DNA from 3 places in the Lysinibacillus sp. NPDC058147 genome. Region 2 is predicted to be linked to each of the others. Evidence: riboswitches for the same ligand, from Rfam matches in the RefSeq annotation. Region 2 holds a riboswitch; each other region holds the start of a gene.
The links. A riboswitch is a leader RNA that binds a small molecule or an ion and turns the genes downstream of it on or off. The one in region 2 is predicted to bind S-adenosylmethionine.
Positions count from the first base shown of each region.

Region 1 (3,348 bases), on a different contig from region 2:
GTAAAAAAGTAATGATGATTAATGAAGCGAAGGCCAATCCAATCCATAGCGGCTTCAAATTACGTTTTGATTTTGCTTGTTCAGAAGTAGGCATACTTTTTCATCCTTTCTATTACAATTTTCTATAACATCGGCTAGTAAAATGCTTTATTAAGAAAGTTAATTTGTCTATTTATTGTAAAAAAACTAGTATGTGAAATACCCTCTATTTATAGCGATAATGGGCAGTTACGAGAAAATATACGGTCACACTAAAGACAAATATATCCAAAAGATATTATTTTTTCTTAAATGCAGAAGTCACTTTAGGTTCAGTTCCTATCATCAGTCGCTTAATATTTTCAATATGCAAAATGATAGCTATACCAAAAAGTAATAGGGCTAAAATCGTTGGGCCAACTCCAGGAATCCATAAATAAGTGGCTGTACAAAAAACGAGATAAAATTCTAGTACACCAACAATTAAATAGTTCGTCACGAAAGATAAAATAACAAATAAAATGAGTGCAAATAAGCCTATTTTCCAATCAATCGCAAGTAATATTCCTATGATTGAAGCAGTTCCTTTACCGCCATTGAAGCCCATATAAAATGGGAAATTATGACCTAGAATGACACCGGAAGCTACGATATAGATGAAGAGCCAAACTTGTATTTCTGTTAATTGTGTTATATCTGCTAAATACACATGTGCGCCGATTATAGCTGCAACGCCTTTGCCGATATCGATTAGTGCAACTAATATGCCGTATTTCCAGCCAAGGGAAAGTGTTGCATTAGAGGCGCCTGCATTGCCATGACCAGTCTTTTTTAAATCTACCCCGGATAAAAACTGAGCAACTTTAGAGCCGTGAATACAGCCAATTAAATAACCAGCAAGAAGAAAAATAATAACGGCTTTTATCATAAAAATTCTCCTTTCTAAATAATGATCTCATCAATAAAAGTTAGGGATGACAAGCGAGGAGATGGACGAAAGCTAAAAGCATCACGTTCTGTGATAACGCTCGTGACAACATCGTGTTGCTCGCTACGTTTGCACTGCGCTTCCGCACAAACAACATCTTTTAGCCTGACACCCCCAGAAAACGCTCAATAGAAATGGAAATTTAACCCATGTTATGGTGATGTAAATAATAAATATCTAGAATAGTGTATGCGTTCGTATTACGTAAAAAAGCAGACAGAAGTTTCGGAAAAAATAAAATTTTAGTGTTGACAGAGAAAAAGTCTATGTTTATACTTTGTAACAACGATGGAAATTGAATCTCATACTCTTATCAAGAGCGGCGGAGGGATAGGCCCTATGATGCCCGGCAACCAGTAAGTGACGAACTTGCTAAGGTGCTAATTCCTACAGATTCTTACTTGGATCTGGCAGATAAGGGGAGGAAAACTTGCAACCGCAACCCTCTTCTTAGCTGAAGAGGGTTTTTGTTTTCTACTAAAAAAATCCTCCTCATCTCCGGTACCATCGTAAAAAAATAACCATTTGGAGGTATACAATGACAAAATTTAAACCAGAAACATTGCTGTTACACGGTGGCCAAGAGCCAGACCCGGTAACAGGATCTCGTACAGTACCCGTCTATCGCTCAACGGCTTTCGTTTTTAAAGACACTGCTCATGCGCAACGTCTTTTTGCCTTAGAGGAAGCTGGCAATATTTACACTCGTATTACAAACCCAACTGTAGATGTTTTTGAAAAACGCGTCGCTTTATTAGAAGGCGGTACAGCAGCAGTAGCACTTTCATCTGGTGCGGCAGCAATCGCGTTTTCCATTTTAAATCTTGCAGGAGCAGGCGATGAAATTGTTGCAGGTAGCTCTTTATACGGAGGTACTTATAATTTATTCGCAAACACACTACCAAACTACGGTATTAAAACGATTTTTGTAGATGAAACAAATCCAGAAAATTTCCGAGCAGCTATTACTGATAAAACTAAGGCTGTGTTCGCTGAAATTTACGGAAACCCAAGTTTAAAGGTATTAGATATTGAAACGGTAGCAAATATAGCACACGAAAACGGCTTGCCATTAATTATTGATAGCACATTTGCTTCACCATATGGCTCTACACCAATTGACTTCGGTGCAGATATCGTTGTTCATTCCGCAACAAAATGGATAGGCGGCCATGGTACAACTTTAGGTGGAGTTGTAGTAGATGCAGGGAAGTTCGATTGGACTCGTGGGCGTTTCCCAGGCTTTACTGAGCCAGATTCTTCTTATCACGGTTTGCGTTATGGTATTGACACAGCAGAGGCTGCATTTGCCACAAAACTGCGAGTGCAATTGCTACGCGACTTTGGACCAACATTAAGTGCTGATGCGGCATTTAATTTATTACAAGGTTTAGAAACGCTTCATTTGCGTATTCCTAAACACAATGAAAATGCTTTAGCAGTAGCCGAATATTTACGAAACCACCCATCTGTGGAATATGTAAATTATAATGGCTTAGAAGATTTTGCTACGCATGATTTAGCGAAAAAATATTTAAGAAATGGCTTTGGTTCTGTGCTTACGTTTGGCATTAAAGGTGGACGTGAAGCAGGGCGTAAATTGATCGATAGTGTGGAATTATTCTCGCATGTAGCAAATGTAGGGGATGCCAAATCGTTAATTATTCATCCAGCATCTACTACACATCAGCAACTATCAGCTGAGGAGCTAATCCAAACTGGCGTAACCGAGTCGCTCATTCGCTTATCAATCGGTTTAGAGGCAGTAGAGGACATTATTGCAGATTTAGAACAAGCTATTGAACAAGTAACAGCTTCACAACAAAAAGTAGAAGCTTAATAAATAAAACTTATTGGCTAATGCTGTAGCGTTTACGTATTTTCTCATTCGATTGGCCTCATTTGGTAATGCGTCAAACGTTGCTGCATCATCCGCTCACCTCATTTGGTGAAGTAACTGAAATTTTATAAAATTAATACCTAGTAATTTTATAAGTATTATTGACTTACTAAATTCCTTGTTTTATACTAGGAAATAAGAAAAGTGTTCGAAGGGCTACCAACCTAGAACCAATTTAAAGCGCCGACTTGTTGTTCGGTAAAGTGTTTCAGTCAATGCTCAAACTAATTTAGTTTCATAAGTGCTCCCCCACTTTTGAATATATATGAAGAGGAGTAGTTACTCAGCCAGTAGCTACTCTTATCTACAAAACTGATGATAAAGGAGTGTTTTAAATGGGAAATGTGTATAGTGCGCAAAACATTGCATCTTATCTTATTTATGAATTAAATGAAGGTCATGTGTTTGTGAACAACATGTCCATTCAAAACATACTTGCGTCAGTTGAGCTTAAATGGCAAGAGATCTTTGGACATTCTGC
Region 1 is NZ_JBHVUJ010000017.1:37,076-40,423, reverse strand. Features, by position in the region: gene ACFVT8_RS24165 (DASS family sodium-coupled anion symporter) at 1-94, opposite strand, end outside; gene ACFVT8_RS24160 (glycerol-3-phosphate acyltransferase) at 278-907, opposite strand; SAM riboswitch class I at 1,275-1,388, shown strand; gene ACFVT8_RS24155 (O-acetylhomoserine aminocarboxypropyltransferase/cysteine synthase family protein) at 1,506-2,807, shown strand; gene ACFVT8_RS24150 (hypothetical protein) at 3,203-3,348, shown strand, end outside.
Region 1: it holds a riboswitch for S-adenosylmethionine, as region 2 does, so the genes downstream of both, ACFVT8_RS24155 (O-acetylhomoserine aminocarboxypropyltransferase/cysteine synthase family protein) here and ACFVT8_RS05055 (Na+/H+ antiporter NhaC family protein) in region 2, are expected to answer to the same signal.

Region 2 (3,348 bases):
TATTTAGTAATTTATTATTAATTAGTATTGTCGTTTTTTCCGTTAGCGGGTTTTCCGTCAACGGATTAACCGTTATCGGATTTTCAGTCAACAATGTAATTGAATACTAAAGAGTTTCTCATTTAGAACTACTAAAATTTAATTATTTATCCTTGTTAGTTATATACATATTAAGAGATGATATAGGGACATTAACTACGAAGTATTTTAGCAGGAAATATAAGAATCTTAGTCGACAATATAATAAAATAGTATTCAAAAAGTCAAAATAAACTATAGAACGAAAACATTTGAACCAAAGTTGGTAAAATGGTGATATTTTTGAATCCATATAACTATAGAATTATATCTAAAATGGTGATCACATGATACACTTTTCCATATAGACAATTTAGTAAGGGGTCTTTACGTTGAAATCATTTTTAGCTGTTGGAATTGGCGGATTTTTGGGTGCCATCTGTCGATATAGCCTTGGTCAAGCACTTTCAAATAACGGTGGTTTTCCATTTGCGACACTTATCATAAATTTAATTGGCTGCTTTTGTTTAGCATGGCTATTTACAACGTTTACAAAGCGTACGCCTATTATTTTAGGAATTGGCACTGGCTTTTTTGGTGCCTTTACAACCTTTTCGACATTTTCTTTAGAAACGCTATTACTTCTACAGGATAGTAAATGGCTACAAGCCGTTCTTTATATTTTAGTGAGTGTTTTTGGTGGTTTAGCTTGTGCATGGCTAGGATTTAAGCTAGCAAAGGAGCGCATCGTATGATAGTTATTGGAATCGGTGGATTTTTGGGTGCACTAACGAGATTTTATCTAGGAAAATTGATTGTCCACACATACCCATGGGCAACATTTTTGATTAATATAACGGGTTCTTTTGCGCTTGGCTTTCTTTTTGCATTACATCTAAGTGATTGGATATGGCATTTTTTAGGACTGGGTTTTTTAGGGGCCTATACGACTTTTTCGACATTCGGCTTTGAATGTTTGCAGCTCTTGGAGCAGAAAAAATGGAGACAAGCGATTGTTTATATAAGCACTACCGTTTTATTCGGTTTATTTTTCGCTGCACTTGGCTTTTTCTTTGTGTAGCAGCATTTACGAGAAACTAGAGGTGATTTTTTGACACAGCCATCAATTGAACAATTACAAGCGCTCGAGGCTGAAATTGAACAAACACTATATACTTTAATCGAACTAGAGCTAGAAGAGAACTTTCCAGAAATGAATACCCGCTTTGCACAATTACTTGCTAAGGTCCAGGCTGCACAGTTAATTGATTATAAACTTGACGTCCTCGTGGATCCTCAAGCATTTGCAACAGAAACATGTACGCTACTACAAAGTTTAATAGAGGCTAAAGCAAGACCACATAAAAGACAACGCCTCCTAACACATCGAATGATTTTAAAAATATGGCTGCGTAAAAATCAACGCTTTATGACTGAATTTTTACCACAAATGTTTTAGGCGTCTCTCGGTCTAAAGGGCGCCTCCTTTTAAAGTTTATTTAAACACTCCTTTCATTTCCTCCTCAACCTGTTAAATTTCTACAGCAGTACAAAGAATTGTTGTTTTATCCCCTCAACCTCTACCATTTATTCCAATTTTAATCAAAAATATTTCAGAATTAAACTTTGAAGTAAAGTTTGAATAAAAATATGTTGCAAATATTGATTTTTTATTTTAATATTTATTATTGTGAAAAAAGAATAATAATTTTTGCTTCTTATCAAGAGAGATGGAGGGACTGGCCCGATGAAATCTCGGCAGCGGAACTTAGAATTAAGTTACTGTGCCAAATCCAGCAGGCAAAGGCTTGATAGATAAGAGGAGTGTTTTATATATAAGGCCTCTTCTTGTTATTTCAAGAAGAAGCCTTTTTTCGTGGGAAAGAATGGACAAAACGTGTCCGATTTTATTTTTTGGAGGTAGGACAATGAAGAAAGGGAATCCATGGGCGCTGATCCCATTTGTTGTTTTTTTGATTTTATTTATTGGTTCAGGGGTTATTACAGGTGATTTTTACGCCTTCCCTGTCATTGTAGCCATTTCCATTTCAGGTGCAGTGGCTCTGGCGATGAATCGAAAAGAATCATTTTCGCATAAAGTTGATATTTTTTGTAAAGGCGCAGGCAATTTAAATGTCATGCTAATGGTTGTTATTTTTCTCTTGGCTGGGGCCTTTTCAGAAGTAGCAAAAGGCATGGGGGCAGTGGAATCCACTGTTAACTTTGCATTATCGGTCGTTCCACCAAACTTGCTTGTCGTTGGCCTGTTCATCATTGCCTGCTTTATCTCTCTGTCAATGGGTACGTCGGTAGGAACAATTGTTGCACTGGCGCCAATCGGAGTTGGGATAAGCGAGCACATCGACCTTTCCATGGCTTTAGTAATGGCAGCGATTGTTGGCGGTTCGATGTTTGGCGATAATTTATCCTTTATTTCAGATACAACAATTACTTCCGTTCGTTCACAAGGCGCACAAATGAAGGATAAATTTAAGGTGAATTTTTGGATTGTGCTGCCAGCAGCAATTGTAACGAGTATTATTTTAGGGGTTATCACAATGGGTGAAACGGGACAAGTCGAGCATTTAAGCTATAGTTGGATAAAAATTGTTCCCTATGTTTTGGTTATTATTTTAGCGTTAGCTGGAATGAATGTTTTCCTTGTTCTGACATCTGGGATTGTTCTCGCCGGGGCGGTTGGCTTAGCAGATGGCAGCTATCATTTAATGGGCCTTTTTCAAAAGATCGGCGAAGGAATGTCAGGCATGTATGAAATGGCATTCCTTGCAATATTAATAGCTGGCATGGTAGAGATTATAAAGTTTAATGGAGGAATTGACTTTCTGCTTCACCTTGCGACACGAAGAATTAAATCGAAAAAAGGTGCTGAGTTTAGTATTGCCGGCTTAGTGGGTCTAACAAATTTATCTACGGCCAATAATACGATTGCTATTTTAATTGCTGGTCCGCTTGCAAAAAATATTGCTGAACAGTATGAGATTGAGCCGAGAAAGTCCGCAAGTATTTTAGATATTTTCTCCTGTACGATCCAAGGCATTTTGCCATACGGAGCCCAATTCCTGGCAGCCGCAAGCGTAGCTGGAATTTCGCCAGTGAGCATGCTGCAATACTCTTTCTATCCAATCCTTATAGGAATTTGCGGAATCATCGCTATTCTCATCGGATACCCGAAAGAAAAGAAAGCCTGAGCTTCATCACTAAAAAGATATTGATTTACCATTAAAATAATCCAATTGTTTTGAAAGAAATAATCAAAACGATTGGATTTTTTTATTTGGGGCTATTCATTTTTAAGATCGAGTCAATACT
Region 2 is NZ_JBHVUJ010000001.1:1,053,745-1,057,092, reverse strand. Features, by position in the region: gene crcB (fluoride efflux transporter CrcB) at 411-773, shown strand; gene crcB (fluoride efflux transporter CrcB) at 770-1,099, shown strand; gene ACFVT8_RS05060 (hypothetical protein) at 1,130-1,477, shown strand; SAM riboswitch class I at 1,734-1,840, shown strand; gene ACFVT8_RS05055 (Na+/H+ antiporter NhaC family protein) at 1,947-3,227, shown strand.

Region 3 (3,348 bases), on a different contig from region 2:
AAAGGATTTAACAATGCCAAATGAAGAGTTTACAAAGGAAAGTTCAATTGGAGAATTTTTAACGTATTATTTAGGTGAGGAACTTGTTCAAAACCAAATAGCGCCCGTACTTGCAGGTGTATATTCTGGAGATCTAAACCAACTTTCAATTGCTTCTACTTTACCGTATTTAATCGATTATAAAAACGATTACGGTAGTATTATTAAAGGTTTCGATGCAAACAGAGAACAATTTTTGAAAGCTGCAAATAAAAAATTTATATCATTTAAAAATGGTTTATCATCACTAATAGATCGACTTGAAGAAACACTAACGGATGTAGAAATTATAAAAGGGATTGCCACTATTAGTGTTAAAAAGCAGGAGAATCAATACTCTGTTACATTAGAAAGCGGTAAAATAATTGAAGCAAATCATGTAGTAATGGCATTGCCAAATGAATCAGTACAAAGCTTGTTGAAGGATGAATCTTTGAATGGTTATTTTGAACAATTCAATACTGCATCCGCAATTACGATTTATTTAGGATTCGATATACCTGATAATAGATTACCAGCAGATGGAACAGGCTATATTGTGTCACATAATTCGGATGTTGTATGTAATGCAGCAACGTGGACAAGTCGCAAGTGGAAACACACCTCAGCAGAAGGAAAATTACTTGTGCGACTTTTTTATAAGAGCATTAACCCTGAGTATGAGCGATTGCGTATGATGACAGATGAAGAGTTAGCAACTGTTGCTCTAGAGGATGTAAGAAAAAGCTTAGGGATTGAGGAAAAACCAACTGTTGTTGACGTAACAAAATGGATCGACCAGATGCCGAAGTACGACTTGGTACATCGTGAAGCGTTGCAAGGGCTCTTACAAGAACTTGAGAAAAACTATCCAAATTTATCAATAGCGGGCTGCTCTTATTTTGGAGTAGGCATAGGTGCGTGTATTCAAAATGGTAAAAAAATTGGTGAGGAAATTTCTGGAAAACTCTCGTGATTGTTTGAATTAAATCAACCATGCTTTAGCATAATTGCCGCTATCGTGCAGATAAACAATACGTCTGAAATCGGCTTTGTGCTTACGCCTATACGATGCAGGTCAGTTAGCCGTTATCGCATGGATACGATAACGGCTAACATCCTTTTAGAACTCTTTCCCGATTTTGTGACATCCGCCCGAGGCTTTGGGCCAACAAATGTTTTCTGTGCGAAAGCGTAGTGCAACGTAGCAACAGCAACAACATGATGTTGGTCACTCAGTCGTGTGTTGTGGTTGCTGTCGCTTCGCTTACGCTACATAAAACATTTGTACCTGTCGCTACGCTTTCGGTACAAAAAGACATCTGCTGAATGAAGTTAAAATATAATATTTTTCGTAAAATTATCCTTAGTTATGTGAAATAGTCTTGACTCAATCGTTCGTAAAGGATATGATTCTTTTAATTATTTAAAAAATTCATACTAAATTCTTATCAAGAGAAGCTGAGGGACTGGCCCTATGAAGCTTCAGCAACCAACTTATTGTCAGGTGCTAAATCCAGAAGACCGTTGTGTCGAAGATGAGAAGGAAAAACAATTACGAAACGACGTAAAAGCCTTCTTTTTTTATAAAAGAAGGCTTTTTTATTTAACTTCTTTCAGCGAATGTTTTATGTAGCGAAAGCGAAGCGCCAGCTACAGAAGTCTCCCACCTATATAGGTGGTGAGATGAATGCGGATTTAAGTTGCTTTTCAGCGGGTATCCATATATCTGCTGAATAGAGGAACTCAGTCTAAGATCGCCACGTCCTGAGGCTACGACCGAGTGACCAACTTCGTGTTGGCCTAAAGCCTCCGGCGGATGTCACGTAATCGGAAAGGAGTGCTTAGAGGATGTTAGCTTAAAATCATCGCATCCATGCGATAACGGCTAACTGACCTGCATCACGCAGGCCTAAGCACAAAGCCGATTCCGGACGCAATTATGCCGAGGCATAATTGATAAAGATAAAGGAAGAGAGGCTAGTTTTATGGGATTGCTTGAAAGGTTAAAAACGCATGTTCTTACAGCAGATGGTGCAATAGGTACGGTTTTATACGGCTATGGCTTGGAGTACTGCCATGAGGAAATGAATGTACAAAGACCGGAATTAATTGAAAAGATTCATAGAGAATATATAGCAGCTGGTGCCGATATTATTCAGACGAATACTTACGGAGCTAATGCCATAAAATTAGCTCGCTATGGATTAGAATCTCGTGTACAGCAGTTTAATGAAGCCGCTATAACGATTGCAAAACGAGCAGCAGCAGATGGCGGACAATTTGTCTTAGGTACTATTGGGGGAATCCGTGGTATTCGTAAAAGTGACGCAACGTTAGAGGAAATTTTAGCAACAGTTGATGAACAGGCAACAGTTTTACTTGCAGGAAATCCAGATGGCCTTTTACTTGAAACTTATTATGATTTTGAAGAGCTAACAGCGACTTTAACAATGTTACGAGGTAAAACGAAATTACCGATTATTGCTCAAGTTTCTATGCACGAACCTGGAATTTTGCAAAATGGAATGAGTTTAAATAACGCCTTACATAAACTTGAATCGCTAGGCGCTGATATCGTAGGTGTTAACTGTCGCTTAGGTCCTCACCATACTATACAAGCATTCGAAGGAGTAGAGCTTCCTAATAAGGCATTTATGTCAGCATATCCGAACGCATCTCTCCTTGATTTGGAGGATGGCCGTGTCGTTTATGAGTCGGAGGCAGATTATTTTGGTCGAGCAGCTGTAGAGCTGCGTGATCAGGGGGTACGTTTAATTGGTGGCTGCTGTGGTACGACACCAAAGCATATTGCTGCGGCGAAAAAGTACTTAGAGGAGCTATCCCCAGTCGAGGAAAAGTATGCAAAACCAGAAAAAGTAGAGATTGTCCGTGAGGCAGAGCCAGCAAATTATGAGCCATTACATGAAAAAGTAAAACGTGAACGCTCCGTAATAGTGGAGTTAGATACACCAAGACATTTAGAAATTGAAAACTTTATTGAAGGTGCAAAAAAAATATATGAGGCTGGCGCGGATGTAGTCATGATGGCAGATAATTCACTCGCTTCTCCAAGGATTAGTAATGTCGCAATGGGTGCCTTACTGAAAGAAACGCACGGGGTACGCCCGTTGACACATATAACATGCCGAGATCGTAATTTAATTGGTCTTCAATCACATTTAATGGGATTAAATGCACTAGGGATTCATGATATTTTAGCAGTTACTGGAGATCCGACAAAGGTAGGCGATTTCCCGGGGGCTACTAGCGTTTATGACGTCTCTTCGATGGAGTTAATCCAATTAATAAAACAGTTAAATGAAGGTG
Region 3 is NZ_JBHVUJ010000013.1:44,188-47,535, forward strand. Features, by position in the region: gene ACFVT8_RS22920 (protoporphyrinogen oxidase) at 1-994, shown strand, start outside; SAM riboswitch class I at 1,464-1,563, shown strand; gene ACFVT8_RS22925 (bifunctional homocysteine S-methyltransferase/methylenetetrahydrofolate reductase) at 2,007-3,348, shown strand, end outside.
Region 3: it holds a riboswitch for S-adenosylmethionine, as region 2 does, so the genes downstream of both, ACFVT8_RS22925 (bifunctional homocysteine S-methyltransferase/methylenetetrahydrofolate reductase) here and ACFVT8_RS05055 (Na+/H+ antiporter NhaC family protein) in region 2, are expected to answer to the same signal.